3 regions of the Lysinibacillus sp. NPDC097868 genome follow, and region 2 is predicted to be linked to each of the others. Evidence: riboswitches for the same ligand, from Rfam matches in the RefSeq annotation. Region 2 holds a riboswitch; each other region holds the start of a gene.

Region 1 (3,204 bases), on a different contig from region 2:
CAGAAATGCAAAAGGTTGCAGAATCAATTAATAATATGAACCAAATTTCTAAAGAGCTACAAGAAGTCGTGAATCGATTTAAACTTGCATAATTAAGCTAGGGCATTTTTATGGCTAATTATATTATCGTAGATTTCAGGAATCGCCACTAAATCCTTGAGAATCGCCGATAAACCAGAGGAAATCGCCGGTAAAACCTCTTGATTTCCTTTGTAGACACGTTGAGACTGTCCTTTTCCAAGGACAGTCTCTTTTTATGTAAACAGTTGAGCGGGGAGGGGCATTGACCCAGTTTGGGAACAGTTTTACTATAGAAAGATGAAAGGGGGTCTCCTCCATGATGTATCTGGGTATGATTTTCTTTAAAATTGTTGCCCCTATTTTGGTGTTGCTTGTACTTGGGGCGTTTTTACAAAGGAAATTTCAATTTAATTTAAAAGCACTATCCCAGCTTATTACATACTGTTTTATGCCAGCAGCTGTGTTTGTAAATTTATATGAAACGAGTGTGGAACTATCGGTGCTTGGTGAAGTGGCGTTATTTATTGTGCTCTTTATTGGGAGTCAAATGGTGCTTAGTCATTTTATAGCGAAGGGGCTAGGTTTAAAGAAAACAGAAGCAGCGGTATTTAAAAATAGTGTTGTACTCATTAACTCTGGTAACTATGGCATTCCGGTGGCACAAATGATTTTTGTGACACAGCCAATTGGGGTGGCCATTCAAGTTATTCTCGTTATTTTTCAAAATGTAACGACCTATACATATGGTTTATATAATTTAATTTCTTCAACTAAATCAGGTATGGCTATTGTGAAGGATTTCCTGAAAATGCCGATTATTCATGCGCTCATTATAGGTGTGGCAATGAATTTCTGTAATATTGGCATTCCTCAATTTATCCGTATTCCAATTGACCACGTTGCTGATGGGTTTATCGCTGTTGCTCTTATTACGCTCGGTGCGCAACTATCTCAGCTTGAAATTAAATCAATGTTTAATAGAACGGTGTTTGTTAGCTGTTTTACACGACTTGTAGTAGGTCCAGCTGTTGCATTGTTGATAATTTTTGTCCTCGGCTTAGATGGCGTTGTGGCCCAATCGCTCTTTATTGCGAGTGCATTCCCAACTTCACGTAATAGCTCGAGTCTAGCCCTAGAATATGATTTAGGATCAGAAACCGCTGCACAAACGGTGCTTTTTTCAACCATTGTTAGCTGTATTACAGTAACAATCGTAATTTATATGGCAGAAATACTATTTACTTAATGACTTCCATCTATTAGGAATATCTGTTACACTAGCATCAAACTGAATAGCTTAACTAGGGGAGTCTGATGAGTCGGGCTGAGAGGGAAACGCATTGAGGTTTCTTGACCCTTTGGACCTGATCTGGCTCATACCAGCGTGGGAAAGTTAATGAACTTCGCACTCCTTGAACTTTGCGATAAATGTAACCTTACATGTACAGCCGGATCCAATACTTTTTGGATTCGGCTTTTTATTTGTAATACTACTTGTTGGAGTGGGCTAGATTCGGTCCTTTTAATAATTTACGTAAAAGGGAGCGGAATAGTAAATGACAACAGTTAGCGAAAAAAACATGAACATTATGACAAGCTTTGACGGAAGTAAAAAAGTATATGTAGAAGGATCACGCCCAGATATATTAGTGCCAATGCGTGAAATTAAGCTAAGCCCCACAACGGGTAGCTTTGGTGAAGAGAATAATGCGCCTGTACGAGTTTATGATACGAGTGGACCTTATACGGATCCAACTTACAAAGTCGATATTACAAAGGGTTTACCAGCTTTGCGTAGTGCGTGGATGAAAGAACGGGGCGATGTAGAGGAATATGAGGGGCGTACCATTAAGCCAGAGGATAATGGGTTTCGTAATGCGGATGACCCGCGCATAAAGGAAAATGTTTTTCCAAAGCTTTCTCGCAAACCTTTACGTGCGAAAAATGGCCGTAATGTGACACAGCTGCATTATGCAAGACAAGGAATTATTACTCCAGAAATGGAATTTGTAGCGATTCGTGAAAATTTAAAACCAGAATTTGTGCGTGCAGAAATTGCTGCGGGGCGAGCTATAATGCCATCTAATATAAATCATCCGGAGGCGGAACCGATGATTATCGGCCGTAACTTCCATGTGAAAATTAACGCCAATATTGGAAATTCAGCTGTAACTTCATCCATCGCAGAGGAAGTTGAAAAAATGACATGGGCAACACGATGGGGTGCTGATAATATTATGGATTTATCTACTGGTAAGCACATTCATACAACCCGCGAATGGATTATTCGTAATGCTGCTGTGCCTGTTGGAACAGTGCCAATTTATCAGGCACTTGAAAAGGTAAATGGCGTTGCTGAGGATTTAACGTGGGAGGTGTATCGTGACACGCTAATCGAGCAAGCTGAACAAGGGGTTGATTACTTTACAATTCACGCAGGTGTGTTGCTGCGATATGTACCGCTTACAGCTAATCGTGTAACGGGCATTGTATCGCGTGGAGGCTCAATTATGGCACAGTGGTGTCTATTCCATCATCAAGAAAATTTCTTATATACTCATTTTGAAGAAATTTGTGAAATTATGAAAACGTATGATGTTGCCTTTTCGTTAGGGGATGGTTTACGTCCTGGTTCAATTGCCGATGCCAATGATGAGGCACAGTTCGCAGAGCTTGAAACGCTAGGGGAGTTAACACAAATTGCCTGGAAGCATGATGTACAAGTGATGGTAGAGGGACCTGGGCACGTGCCAATGCATCTTATTAAGGAAAATATGGACAAGCAATTAGAAGTTTGTAAAGAGGCACCATTTTATACATTGGGTCCTCTAACAACGGATATTGCACCTGGCTATGATCATATTACATCTGCTATTGGCGCTGCAATGATTGGCTGGTTTGGAACAGCCATGCTGTGCTATGTAACACCGAAGGAACATTTAGGGTTACCAAATCGAGAAGATGTACGTGTAGGTGTTATCACATATAAAATTGCAGCACATGCAGCGGATTTAGCTAAAGGTCATCCTGGTGCACAGCAGCGAGATGACGCTCTTTCGAAGGCTCGCTTTGAGTTTCGTTGGCGAGATCAATTTAATTTATCGTTAGATCCAGAACGAGCTGTAGAATACCACGATGAAACATTACCTGCAGAAGGAGCGAAAACGGCACATTTTTGCTCGA
Region 2 (3,204 bases):
AACAATAGAAAAATGATAGAAAAAAGGACTCGATTTCACTTAATAGGAATCGAGCCTGTTTTATTATACCCACTAACACGAATGTGGTGCTTAGCTGTATTGAAAATTTTTATGTGAATCTTTGTCTCTGTATTTTTAATTGAAATTTTCAAATGGCTAGTTTTATTTATTCAATTCCTTATATAAAACATATTTTAAAGCAGAAATTTCATCTTCAGACAGTTTACCTTCAATTTCGGATAATACTTCATCCTTACTAATTGAACCGTTTTGCACTTGTTCCTGAATATCAAGTAAACGATTAACGCCCACTTTTTTTATTAACACACGTGTCGCTTCTTCTTTAGTTTGGAAGGGAAGAGTATCCGGATTTGTAGTTGCTGCCTCGCTGGCAATTTCTTGAACCGTCGAATCGTTCTTGATATAGGATTTTACTTCTTCTCGTTTTTCGTCATCTAAAGTAAATTCCACTTTCTGTACCAAAATGCCATAAAGCATAGCCAGCTGCTCCGAGTAAAACAAGAAATACTACGGTAATTTTTAAAAGCTTTTTCATCAACTCACTCCTGACACTTTGAATAAAGCACAAACTCTCAAAAATCACGAAGAAAAAATGTTTTCTATAATTAGTTTAATTTCAAATATAACTAAATGACACATAGCAACTATCTTTTCAAAGGGTGATGGAAGTTATATCGTGTAGTATGGAGAATAACTCTTTTTTAACTTGTTGGTTTTGCAAAAGATTAACTGTTTCGTATTGAAGAATTTTTGATGTTCCAAATTCCATGCATAAAAACATTTCTATTTGCAAAAGTCATGTTGCAGAATACTTGTATAGTCCAATAGAAGCTCATTTTTATCAATTACGAAAATTACTAGCTTGTCATTTTACGATAGATATGGGTATAATAATCAACGAAAAGTTCATAAGTTAAGAATGTAGGGGGGCTGGAAGTTGCCAGCTGAGATTGCGTCCGTTTAGACGCTGACCCTTTGAACCTGATTTGGCTCGTACCAGCGTAGGGAACATCTATTCAAAAATATTCGTATACTATTTTTTGATACCGTTTGCAAACGTCTGGGATAATTCCTAGGCGTTTTTTGTTTAGGACTCATTATTCCGCCTAAAACTAGGTGTAATCTATTAGAAGCGATGCAAATGGCCTAAGAATACCTTTTCTGGTGAAAACATTCAATCTTGAACACTTTCAAACTACTAGACTTGGAGGACACAGCATGAAAAAGTGGTTTTTCGTTCTTGTTGCTGCATTATTAACATTAGTTGGTTGTAGCGAAAAAGAGGACAAAGAGGAAACAAGCACATTGAAAAAGGTATCCGTTGTACTGGACTGGACACCTAATACGAATCATACAGGACTTTATGTTGCGAAAAAGCTCGGCTACTTTGAGGAGCAAGGTTTAGACGTAGACATTATATTACCTGGTGATGCAGGGGCAGATCAACTTGTTGCATCAGGCAAAGCTCAGTTTGGCGTTAGCTACCAGGAAGGTATAACGCAAGCACGTGTTCAAGACGTGCCTCTTGTATCGATTGCAGCAATTATTCAGCATAATACATCTGGCTTTGCATCAGATGCTTCAAAAGGCATTACGTCACCAAAAGATTACGAAGACAAAACGTATGGTGGTTGGGGAAGCCCGATAGAACAAGCTGTTTTACAATCTCTAATGCAAAAAGAACATGCCGATATTAAGAAATTAGATATCGTTAATGCTGGAGATTTAGACTTTTTCACAATGATGCAGAAGGATATAGATTTTGCATGGATTTATTATGCTTGGACAGGTATTGAGGCGGAGCTTCGTGGAGAAAAATTAAATATGCAGTATTTAACAGACTATAGTGAGCAACTCGATTATTATACACCTGTACTTGCAACGAATGAAAAGATGATTAAGGATAATCCTGATGTGGTAAAGGCATTTGTTGCAGCTACTACAAAAGGTTATGAGTATGCAATTGAGCATCCTAATGAAGCGGCTGATATATTGCTTGAAGCGGTAACTGATTTAGATAAAGCACTTGTGCATAAAAGTCAGGAATGGTTAGTGAACAAATATCAAGATGATGCAGCACAATGGGGCGAACAAAAATTAGCAGTTTGGGAAAACTATGCGGACTGGATGACAAAGAACAACGTTTTAGAAGGCGAATTTCAAGCAGATCAAGCTTTTACAAATGATTTTTTACCAGAGAAAGGGGCAAAATAAATGGCTAATTCATTAATTAGTGTACAAATTATACCTAAAACAGAAAAATACGAGGATGTAATTCCATTCGTTGATGCAGCGATTGCGATTATCGATGCTTCAGGTGTGCGCTATGAAGTGCAGCCACTAGAAACGACTATGGAAGGTGAACTGTCTACCTTACTGCAAATTATTGAAGAGATGAATAAAAAAATGATTGAATTGGGTGCCATTAATGTTATTACGCAAGTGAAAATTTTATATCAGCCAACTGGCATTACAATGGGGACGTTGACGGAGAAGTATCGAGGATGAAACAGCTAGTAACGAAAGGAAGGTCGATTATTTTTATCGCCTTCCTGTTAGTTATCTGGGAAATCATTATCCGTTTGGCTGACATCCCACATTGGCTATTACCAGCGCCGAGTGCCATCGTTACTGAAGGTGTTCACTCTTATAAAACGTTCATGCCCCATGTGTTCGCCACTATACAGCTAGCGGTACTGGGCCTTGCTATTGGTATATTTTTCGGCTTGAGTGTTGCGATATTATTACACCGCTCAGCGACGGTAAGGGCATTTGTGTATCCGATTTTAATTGTGTCACAAAATGTGCCTGTACTTGTCCTTGCACCATTATTAATTATTTGGTTTGGTTTCGGGCTGTTACCGAAGCTGATTATTATTTGTCTCGTTTGCTTTTTTCCAATCGTTATTGCGGCCATGGATGGATTTCGTCAAACATCACCTGAGCTTAAGCATTATTTTGCAATGATAGGTGCTACAAAAGGTCAAACATTTTGGAAATTAGAATGGCCGTTTGCTTATCCTTCTATATTTTCTGGTATTAAAATTGCAGCGACTTATAGTGTGATGGGGGCTGTCATCGCAGAATGGCTTGGTGCGAAAAAGGGGATTGGTGTCTATATGACACTTGCTCAATCATCGTTTCGTACTGATCGTGTATTTGTGGCGATATTTGCGATAGTTT
Region 3 (3,204 bases), 1.4 Mb from region 2:
GTGTGCCACAAATGAATGCATATATTGGCACGACAGCGAAGCAGGGAGCTGCTGTGATAGCTGAAAGCGAGAAGGAAGACCCTGTATTGGCACAATGGCAATATGGACTTGGTAAAACTTTTGCTTTCACATCAGATTCGACAGGGAAATGGGCTGGTGACTGGGCAAGGTGGCAAGAATGGGGATCATTTTGGCAAACAATCATTTCGCAAATGCTACCAAGTTATAATGATGTAGCCTATGATGTACGTCTTGATACAGATGGCTCATTTATCATCACGGACCCGACAAATGAAGCTGCATTTTTAGATATTGTCGCTGTCGATGAATCTGGCGAGGAGCTTGATTTGCAGCTTGAAACGATTTCTGCCTCGCAAGTACGTGCAGTTGTCAAAGCTAAACCAGGGTTGATTTTTTTCCGTATTGCTGACGAAGAGCAGGCCATTTATCAGGCTGGTCTAAGCGTACCGTACAGTGCAGAATATGAATTACGTCCTGTGAATGAGACACTTGTCGAGCAACTAACGAAGCGAACTGGTGGCTCTGTCTTGAAAGAACCACAAGACGTGTTCCGTAAGTTCACTAACAAAGGAGCAGAGCGCCAAAATATTGCAACATGGTTACTATTAACGGGGATGCTATTATTCTTCGTAGATATTACGATTCGACGCTTTGGATGGAGCTTTATAACAAGGCATAAGCAAAAAGAAAAGTCTGTAGAAGAAGCAACCGTACAGGCGGAGGACACGAACGTTGCACAGCTATTAAAAGGAATGAAAAAACGCTCTTAATCAAAAAAACGATGGCACATTGCTAAAAGCATGTGCCATCGTTTTTGTATAAACAAAGTTACTTCGTAATAAGCATATGCGATGTGGTTTTCCGTAGACTGCTAGCAATCATAATACCAAGAAATGCTCCAATTAAACTAGATGTCAAAAATGCAGGCATAAAAAATAATGCACCTACGGATGTTCCCATTAATAATTGCGCATATGGTACAGCGACTAATGAGGCCATAATACCTGTGCCAAATACTTCACCAACACCAGCTAGCCAGTTGTTGCGACTGTATTTATAAGCAAAGGCTGCACATGCCGCACCGATGACGCTTCCAGGAATCGCTAAAAGAGAGCCTGTGCCTGTTAATATACGAATCAATGCTGTAACTATAGCAACGATGATAGAAGGCATAGGACCTAATAGAATGGCACAGATGACATTGATCGCATGTTGTACAGGATAAGCACGAGCAATGCCAGTTGGAATGGAGACAAAAGTAGAGCCTGCTACTGCAATAGCTACTAATAAAGCCATAGTAGTTAGTTTTCGAATAGACATGATAGTTACTCCTTTTAGTTTTGTGCGATGAATCGCCGATAGAACAAAGTGAACCGCCGGTAAAATGCTAGAAATCGCCGATAGGTCCCGAAATTTCCGATAGCACTGTCAAATGAATACAAAAAAGCCGCTTCCTTGTCACGAAAGGAAGCGGCCTTGCATTTTTAAATTACATGAAAGCAAGCGTCGCCACTTCCCTCCGCTAGTGTGAACTAGATCAGGTTCAAAGGGTCCGTATATGAGCATATACGTCTCAGCCTTGTAAAGACTCCCCTAGTGGTGTTAAACGATTTAATTTTTCGATAATAAATGTACCATATTACAAATAATTGTCAATGGACTAATTTGTATCAGGCTGCATAAGATGCGGCGCCTTTTTCAATGTCCAAATGAGCGCTACTAAGAAACATGTCATTAAAATAATTGCTCCAAATATATACGGACTGTTCATATTCCAATCGAATAAAAGACCCGCAAGTGCAGGACCAATCATATTTCCAAGACTCATATAGGCATTGGTAAGTCCAGCGGCTAAACCTTGTTCATTGCCAGCAAGTTTAGAAATCAGTGTGTTGACGGCTGGGCGAATAAGTGTTGTTGCCGTGGAGAAAATCGTTGCGACAACTAAAATAAGTGCAAAGCCAGAAACAAATAATATTAGGAAAATAGCTACAGCAGCAATAAATAAATTGACTAATACAACTTTCATTTCCCCAAAGCGCTTAAAGAGTGGTGTGATGATGAACATCTGCACAACAACACCAAATGCACCACCTACAGTTAAAATTATCGCAATATCGGTAGGTGTGTAGTTAAATTTGTCTGTCACAAATAATGATAATGTTGTTTGGAAATTGGCGATGCCGAACGAGAACACAAGCATAATAATCAACATGACAAAGTATGGCATTTGGACTGAACGTGCCATCTGCCTCACAAGATTATCTTGCTTTTGTGCTTTTTGAGCTGCACTTGGTTTTGTAGAAGGTAATAACAACAATGAAAGGATAGAGGCAATAATAGCAGCTCCTCCAGCCATAAAGAATGGGAAATGCAAACTAACTTTAGATAAGAATCCACCAATACCTGGTCCAATCATAAAACCAAGAGACATAGCGGCACCTAACATGCCCATTCCTTTACCTCGTTCTTCATACGTTGTGATATCTGCTACAAACGCCATAATTGGAGGTGCTACAAAGGCAGAACCTAAACCTCCTAAGAAACGAGCAACAAAAAGCATCCATACGTCTGTAGATAGCCCGAACGAAATTTGCCCAATACCAGTTACAATCAGACCAAAAACAATCAAGTTTTTTCGACCATATCGATCCGAAAGATTCCCAGCAATTGGAGAAAAAATGAATTGTGCAAAGGCGAACGTTGCAATTAACATGCCAAGAACTTGTCCTGCTGCACCAAATATATGTAAATACTTTGGCATAACAGGAATAATAATTCCGATGCTCCCCATAGCGATAAACATATTAAACATTAAAATATACAAAGCCGCCTTGTTTGACTTCTGCTGGGTCATTGAATCCCCCCCTTTTTTCTATTGAAACATTATTACAGTCTATCATAAAGAAATATTGCTTGGCTATTGGATTATAGTCGTAGATGAATGACCTGGTCATCGGAACGAAGACATTGTTTTTCCTCTGAATAATACAATTGATTTCCGCTACGGGCGTCGCATTCCGCGGGCACACCGTAAGCCGCAACCCTCGCTGGCGCGCGGTCTGTTGCGTCTTACGTGTTGTGCGTTCCCGCAGGAGTCGCCGCCCTCCGCTCCAATCAACTGAACAAGTGGGTTAAAGAAATTCAATTTTGTGACCACCAAAAGGGAAAAAATAGAATGTA

What was found. A riboswitch is a leader RNA that binds a small molecule or an ion and turns the genes downstream of it on or off. The one in region 2 is predicted to bind thiamine pyrophosphate.
Region 1: it holds a riboswitch for thiamine pyrophosphate, as region 2 does, so the genes downstream of both, thiC (phosphomethylpyrimidine synthase ThiC) here and ACIQXJ_RS07770 (ABC transporter substrate-binding protein) in region 2, are expected to answer to the same signal.
Region 3: it holds a riboswitch for thiamine pyrophosphate, as region 2 does, so the genes downstream of both, thiW (energy coupling factor transporter S component ThiW) here and ACIQXJ_RS07770 (ABC transporter substrate-binding protein) in region 2, are expected to answer to the same signal.

Annotation. Positions count from the first base shown of each region.
Region 1 is NZ_JBIWBS010000007.1:94,880-98,083, forward strand. It holds gene ACIQXJ_RS22710 (methyl-accepting chemotaxis protein) at 1-92, shown strand, start outside; gene ACIQXJ_RS22715 (AEC family transporter) at 338-1,267, shown strand; TPP riboswitch at 1,315-1,429, shown strand; gene thiC (phosphomethylpyrimidine synthase ThiC) at 1,578-3,204, shown strand, end outside.
Region 2 is NZ_JBIWBS010000001.1:1,581,166-1,584,369, reverse strand. It holds gene ACIQXJ_RS07775 (hypothetical protein) at 163-498, opposite strand; TPP riboswitch at 935-1,046, shown strand; gene ACIQXJ_RS07770 (ABC transporter substrate-binding protein) at 1,240-2,235, shown strand; gene ACIQXJ_RS07765 (thiamine-binding protein) at 2,236-2,529, shown strand; gene ACIQXJ_RS07760 (ABC transporter permease) at 2,526-3,204, shown strand, end outside.
Region 3 is NZ_JBIWBS010000001.1:175,079-178,282, forward strand. It holds gene ACIQXJ_RS00800 (VWA domain-containing protein) at 1-791, shown strand, start outside; gene thiW (energy coupling factor transporter S component ThiW) at 850-1,341, opposite strand; TPP riboswitch at 1,519-1,626, opposite strand; gene ACIQXJ_RS00810 (MFS transporter) at 1,682-2,878, opposite strand.